Regions from separate parts of the Alsobacter sp. SYSU BS001988 genome, predicted to be linked through region 2. Evidence: predicted binding sites of a transcription regulator. Region 2 holds the regulator's gene; each other region holds the start of a gene.
What was found. The regulator LexA, encoded in region 2, represses DNA repair genes until DNA is damaged. The targets are predictions, from matches to a motif close to TGTTCNNNNTGTGTTCNG.
Positions count from the first base shown of each region.

Region 1: a site for LexA is predicted at 674-691, ahead of dnaE (DNA polymerase III subunit alpha). Genes of this name have one in related genera too.
Region 3: a site for LexA is predicted at 1,000-1,017, ahead of ACYVO7_RS07650 (PA0069 family radical SAM protein). Genes of this name have one in related genera too.

Region 1 is NZ_JBTAMK010000019.1:52,260-54,519, forward strand. It holds gene ACYVO7_RS23130 (ABC transporter ATP-binding protein) at 1-561, shown strand, start outside; gene dnaE (DNA polymerase III subunit alpha) at 964-2,260, shown strand, end outside.
Region 2 is NZ_JBTAMK010000006.1:103,462-105,721, forward strand. It holds gene ACYVO7_RS13705 (ComEC/Rec2 family competence protein) at 1-743, shown strand, start outside; gene lexA (transcriptional repressor LexA) at 770-1,468, opposite strand; gene ACYVO7_RS13715 (molybdopterin molybdotransferase MoeA) at 1,695-2,260, opposite strand, start outside.
Region 3 is NZ_JBTAMK010000003.1:122,254-124,513, forward strand. It holds gene ypfJ (KPN_02809 family neutral zinc metallopeptidase) at 1-388, shown strand, start outside; gene ACYVO7_RS07645 (glycosyltransferase) at 392-913, opposite strand; gene ACYVO7_RS07650 (PA0069 family radical SAM protein) at 1,079-2,215, shown strand; gene ACYVO7_RS07655 (VOC family protein) at 2,238-2,260, shown strand, end outside.

The DNA of each region.
Region 1 (2,260 bases), on a different contig from region 2:
GCGCCGTCCGGGACGGGCAAATCGACCCTGCTGCAGATCGCCGGCCTGCTAGAGAAGCCCGACGCCGGCGAGGTCTATGTCGACAAGGTCGGCACGGTGTCGCTGGCGGACGACGAGCGCACGGCGATGCGCCGCAACGCGATCGGGTTCGTCTACCAGTCGCACCACCTCCTGCCCGAGTTCACCGCGCTGGAGAACGTCATGCTGCCGCAGCTCATCCGCGGGCTCGCCCGGCGGGACGCGGTCGAGAGGGCGACCGGCCTCCTCACCTATCTGGGACTGGGCGAGCGGCTGAAGCATCGTCCGGCCGAGCTCTCCGGCGGCGAGCAGCAGCGCGTCGCGCTGGCCCGCGCCGTGGCCAATGCGCCCCGCGTTCTGCTGGCCGACGAGCCGACCGGCAACCTCGACCCGAAGACCTCGCGGCACGTCTTCGACATCCTCACCCGGCTGGTGAAGGAGACGGGGCTCGCCGCCATCGTGGCGACCCACAATCTCGACCTCGCCGCCCAGATGGACCGGCGCGTGACCATCCGGGACGGCGTCGTGGTCGAGCTCGCCTGAGGCGTTCCGCCCGGCGTTAACGGCCGCCGGGCGGCCCGATTAACCACTGAAAGAGGAGTTCCGCGCCCGAGGGGGCCGTCGTCGCGGGACGCCGTTGCGCAGCGAACAAAAACGGAACATGATGGGTTCATCAAGAGAACGGAGGCACATCATGGTCCGTACGCTGATCGCCGACATCGCCGAGCTCGCCGCCCTGAGCTCCTTCGCCGCCACCATCCTGGTCTGGGCCAACGCCTTCCCTGCCTGAGATGAAGCGCCCCCTGCGACGAGCCGGCCGGCGGGCGGGGTGGCGCCGTTGCAGCGGGGCGCCGGGAAAAGGAACGGGACCGTCCCTCGTCAACAGCCGCGGCGCGCGGTCCGCTGGACCGCACCCGCGAGGGCGGAGAGAGTGCTGCCGCGGCGATGGGAGGCTTCAGCGTGAGTCGGGTTCTGGGCGATGTCGGTTTCGTGCACCTGCACGTGCACTCTTCCTTCTCGCTGCTGGAAGGCTCGCTGCGCATCGACGATTTGAAGAAGCTCGCCATCAAGGACCGCATGCCGGCGCTGGCCCTGACGGACAGCAACAACCTGTTCGGCGCCCTGGAATTCTCCGAGAAGTTGTCGGCCGCCGGCGTGCAGCCCATCACCGGCGTCGAGCTCTCGGTGGAGATGGGCGACGACAAGCCGGGGAGGGGGCTGACGGTCCCGACCAGGCCCACGCTGGTCCTGCTGGCCGCCGACGCGGCCGGCTACGCCAACCTGATGCTCCTGGCGTCCCGCGCCTATATGGGCCCCGCGCCCGGCGAGCCGCCGCATGTCCAGGTCGCCGAACTGCTGGCCTGCTCGCAGGGCCTGATCGCGCTGACGGGCGGACCGGACGGCCCCATCGACAAGGCCATTGCGGCCGGGCAGCTGGACCTCGCGGGCGCGCGGCTCGACCTGCTGGCGCAGGCCTTCGGCGACCGGCTCTATGTCGAGATCCAGCGCCATGGCGTCGACAGCGAGCGCGGGGTCGAGAACGACCTCATCGATCTCGCCTACGCCCGGCGCCTGCCCCTGGTGGGGACCAACGAGCCCTATTTCCCGAAGCCGGACGACTACGAGGCCCACGACGCCCTGCTGGCGATCGCGGACGGTCGGCTGGTGTCGGATCCGGAGCGGCGGCGGGTGACGCCGGACCACGCCTTCAAGACGCGCGCCGAGATGGTGGAGATCTTCCGCGACCTGCCGGAGGCCGCCTCCAACACCATCGAGATCGCGATGCGCTGCAGCTATCGGCCGCGCACCGGCAAGCCGATCCTGCCGCGCTTCACCACCGGCGACCACGAGGACCCCGCGCTGGTCGTCGCCGAGGAGGCGGCCGAGCTGCGCCGCCAAGCCCAGGAGGGCCTGACGCGCCGGATCGAGGCGCACGGGATCGCGCCGGGGCTCACCGAGGACGACTACCGCCAGCGGCTCGACTTCGAGCTCTCCGTCATCGAGCGGATGAAATATCCAGGCTACTTCCTGATCGTCGCGGACTTCATCAAGTGGGCGAAGGCGCAGGACATCCCGGTCGGGCCCGGCCGCGGATCGGGCGCCGGCTCGCTGGTCGCCTATGCGACGACCATCACGGACCTGGACCCGCTGCGCTTCGGCCTGCTGTTCGAGCGCTTCCTCAACCCCGAACGCGTGTCGATGCCCGACTTCGACGTCGACTTCTGCCAGGACCGCCGCGAGG
Region 2 (2,260 bases):
GCGCCGCCGTCATCGTCACCCCGCTCGCCGCGCCCGCCTGGTGCGACCGTCCGCTGGTGCTCGACCGGACGCGCCTCGCCGCGCTGGGCGCCGTGGCGCTGGTCCGCGAGGGAGAGGGTTTCCGCATCGAGAGCGAGCGCAGCCCTCAGCGGGACCGGCCTTGGATCCCGCGGCCCGCGGCGCCGCGCGAGCCCAGCGCCAAGGCGCTGGAGGCCGCGGCCGCCGCCCGCGCCCGCGCCGCGCAGGGCGGGACGCCCTCCCATGGCGAGGAAGACGACGAAGCGGCGGTCAGCGCGCCGATGGCTCCTGCTCCCGCACCGCCGGCCCCGAGGGCTCCGGCCGGCGCTCCCGCCCAGCCCGTCCGCAGCCCGCCGGCCGCCGCGCCTGCGGCTGAGGATGGGGGCGCGCAGACGCAGGAGGCGCGCCCGGCCGTGTCGCCGCCTTCGCGCAAAAAGAAAAAGAAGAGCAAGGCCACGAGCGCGCCGTCAGCGCTGGCGCCGGCGGAGCCGCGATCCGCTATTGGCGACGCCGAGCCTGCTGACGCCGCGCAGGCTGACGTCACGCCAGCGCAGGCCAAACCCAGCCAAGGTCCGCAGATCCCGTCGCCCAGAGCCAGGACGACTCGTGCGGCCCGCACCGCGCCGCCCGATCCGCGGACGGAACCGGCGGCGCCTGTCCAGCCGGCCCTGAGCCCCGAGGATGACGCCGATCCCGACCCCGATCCCCTCGACGGGAGAAGGTGACCGGCGCGACGCGTCCGAACCGAGGCTCAGTATTTGCGCAGCAGGCTCACCAGCTTGCCCTGGATGCGCACCCGGTCGGGACCGAGAACGCGGGTTTCGAAGGCCGGGTTGGCGGCTTCGAGCGCGATCGAGGAGCCGCGGCGGCGAAGCCGCTTCAGCGTCGCCTCCTCATCGTCGATCAGGGCGACGATGATGTCGCCATTGTCGGCGTTGTCCTGCTTGCGCAGCACAACGGTGTCGCCGTCGAGGATGCCCGCCTCGATCATCGAATCGCCGCGGACCTCGAGGGCGTAGTGCTCGCCGGAGGAGAGCATGTCCGGCGGCAGGCTGATCGTGTGGCTGCGCGACTGGATGGCCGAGATCGGCGTGCCCGCCGCGATCCTGCCCATCACCGGGATGGACACGTTCTGGTTAGCCTCTTCGCCCAGGACCTTGGGGCGGAGCTTGCCGAGATTGCCCTCGATGACGTTCGGGCTGAAGCGGCCCCGGGGCGCCTGACCCGGCACGGACTGCTCGGGCATCCGCACCACCTCGATGGCGCGCGCCCGGTTGGGCAGCCGGCGGATGAAGCCGCGCTCCTCCAGCGCCATGATGAGGCGGTGGATGCCCGACTTCGATTTCAGGTCCAACGCCTCCTTCATCTCGTCGAAAGAGGGCGGCACGCCGTCCTCGCGCAGGCGATCGTGGATGAAGCGCAGGAGTTCGTGCTGCTTTCGCGTCAACATCGCGCAAGGATCTCCGCTGTCCGACGGCGGCCGGGACCACCCGGCGACTCGTCAAAACAAATCACGAACAAACCATACATGTTCAGCCTGTGTTCCGCAATCGTCCCCCGCGATTCCGTCATGGAGGTCAGGCCGCCGCCCGCGCGGGGCGCGTCGCAGCGTCAGGCCGGCGGGCTTGGAAGCGGTCGGCCCGATGCCGCTGGCGTCGGCCGTCGGGCGCGCCTGCTCAGAGCCTCACGATGCGGCAGGGGTCCCCGGCCTTGCCGGGAGGGGCGTGGGGCTTGCGCACCAGGAGGCAGTCGGCTTGCGCCAGCACCCGCAGCATCGATGAATCCTGGCGCCCGAAGGGCGTGGCGCGGAGCTCGCCGCCGGGTCCGCGCTCCAGCGTCGCGCGCAGGTAGTCCTGGCGCGAGTCGTTGGCCGCGACGTCGGCGCCGAGCGTCGCCGTCTCGGTGACGTCGGCCCCGGCTTTCGGGTCGCCCTGGAGCGCGCGGATCAGTGGAGCGAGGAAGAGCCGGCCGCACACGATGGACGAGACCGGGTTGCCCGGCAGGCCCAGGATGGCCATGCCCTGCATGCGGCCGAAGATCAGGGGCTTTCCGGGCCGCATGGCGATGCGCCAGAAGCCCAGCGTCATGCCGCGCCGGGTCAGTGCGGACTGCACGAGGTCGTGGTCGCCCACCGAGGCGCCGCCGAGGGTCACCAGCACGTCCGCTTTCGCCGCCATCGCGGCCTCGATGGCCTCTTCCAGCGCCTGGAAGCTGTCGCCCGCGATGCCGAGATCGACAGGCG
Region 3 (2,260 bases), on a different contig from region 2:
CTATGTGATCGCGCATGAGGTCGGCCACCATGTCGAGAACCTGCTCGGCATCCTGCCCAAGGTCCAGCAGGCGCAGCGCCGCGCCGCGGACCGGGGCGAGGCCAACAATCTCTCCGTCCGCGTGGAGCTGATGGCCGACTGCCTCGCCGGGGTCTGGGCCAACAAGATGAACCAGCGCCGCAGCAATATCGACGAGAACGACGTGCGCCAGGCCGTGGCGGCCGCGACCGCCATCGGCGACGACCGCCTGCAGCGCCAGAGCCAGGGCTATGCGGTGCCCGACAGCTTCACCCACGGCTCGTCGGAGCAGCGGGTGCGCTGGCTGATGACCGGGCTCAAGAACGGCGACGTGAGGACCTGCAACACCTTCCAGACGCAACGGCTCTGAGGGCTAGCGCCGGCCCCGGCGGTCGATCATCGGGCTGGCGAGCCGCACCACCCGCGGCAGATTGCGCGCGGCGAGCCGTTCGGTCGCCACGATCAGGGCGGCGGCCGGATGGGGCCGGCCGAGCAGGCTGGCGCCGCCATTGGCCAGCATGGCCCTGAGGCGACCGCGTCCCCCACGCGGCGTGAGCGTGAACGCGGCGCCACGCGCCCCGTCGGGCGAGCCGGCCAGGAAGTCGGCGGCCTCGTCCATCCAGCCGCCCGCCGGGACGAGACCAGGCTCGATGACCAGCGACCACGCGCAGCGGGCCGAGGCGGCGCCGGCGGCCAGCATCTCCGGCCTGCCGCCCTCCGCCCGGACGAGCGCGCAGCCGGCCGCGTCCGCCACGACGGCCACGAAGCCCGTCGTCTCGGGGGCGATCAGAATCACGTCGCGCACCACGCCCTCCGCCGCCGCCGGGACCAGCGCGGCGATCGTGTCGAGCAAGGCGGGCTCGTCGTCGAGCGCCGGGATCATCACCGTCAGCATGCGCGGGCCTTAGCACGGTCGACCGGGTTGAGGAACGCGGGGAAGGGCCACCCTGGGTGGAAAGGGCCACCGTGGGTGGAGCGGAGGAGAACAGGGCAGGAACATCTTGCCAAAGGCCTCGTTCCGGTGTCTGTTCTCCCTCTGTTCACAAATTGGAATCAGCCGATGCTGAAGCTCCGGCCTGAACCCCGGCCCCTCAACTATCAAATCGGCGACGGCGTCAACGAGGCCGACCTGGTCGACGCCGGGCGCCGTCGCGGGCGGGGCGCGGTCTCCAACAAGTCGGGGCGCTTCGAGCCTATCGCGCGCGTGGTCGAGGACGACGGCTGGGGCTCGTCGGAAGACCTGCCGGCCTTCGTCACGCAGGTGATCGCCGAGAAGGCCAAGACCGTCATCACCCGCAACGAATCGCCCGACATCTCCTTCGATCGCTCGATCAACCCCTACCGGGGCTGCGAGCATGGCTGCGTGTACTGCTTCGCCCGGCCCACGCACGCCTATATGGGGCTGTCGCCCGGCCTCGATTTCGAATCCAAGCTGTTCGTCAAGCAGGGAGCCGCCGAACTCCTGGAGCGGGAGCTGTCGGCGCAGGGCTATTCTCCGCGCACGATCGCGATCGGCACCAACACCGATCCCTACCAGCCCATCGAGCGCGAGCATCGCGTAATGCGCTCGATCCTGGAGGTGCTCTCCCGCGCCAACCATCCGGTCGGCATCGTCACCAAGTCGGCCCTGGTCACCCGCGACATCGACATCCTCGGGCCCATGGCCGAGAAGGGCCTCGCCAAGGTGGCGCTCTCGATCACCACGCTCGACCCCAAGCTCGCCCGCACGATGGAGCCGCGCGCCGCGACCCCGGCGAAGCGCCTGGACGCCATCCGCCAGCTCTCGCAGGCGGGCGTGCCGGCTTCCGTGATGGTGGCGCCGATCATCCCGGCCGTGAACGATCCGGAGATCGAGGCCATCCTGGCGGCCGCGGCGGCGGCCGGCGCCCGCGAGGCCGGCTACGTGCTGCTTCGCCTGCCGCACGAGGTGCGCGACCTTTTCCGCGAATGGCTCCTGGAGCATCATCCCGGCAAGCTTCGGCACGTGCTGTCGCTGATCCGGTCCACCCGCGGCGGAAAGGACTATGACGCCAAGTGGGGGGAGCGGATGACCGGAGACGGGCCCTATGCGTGGATGATCGGCCGCCGCTTCGAGATCGCCGCCGAAAAGCTCGAACTGAACAAGCGCCGCCTGAAGCTGCGGACCGACCTGTTCACGCCGCCCAAGCGCGCCGGCGAGCAGCTCACTTTGTTCTGAGGGACGCCGAGGGGGATCCAGAATGGCCGTCGCGCCCCGCATCAG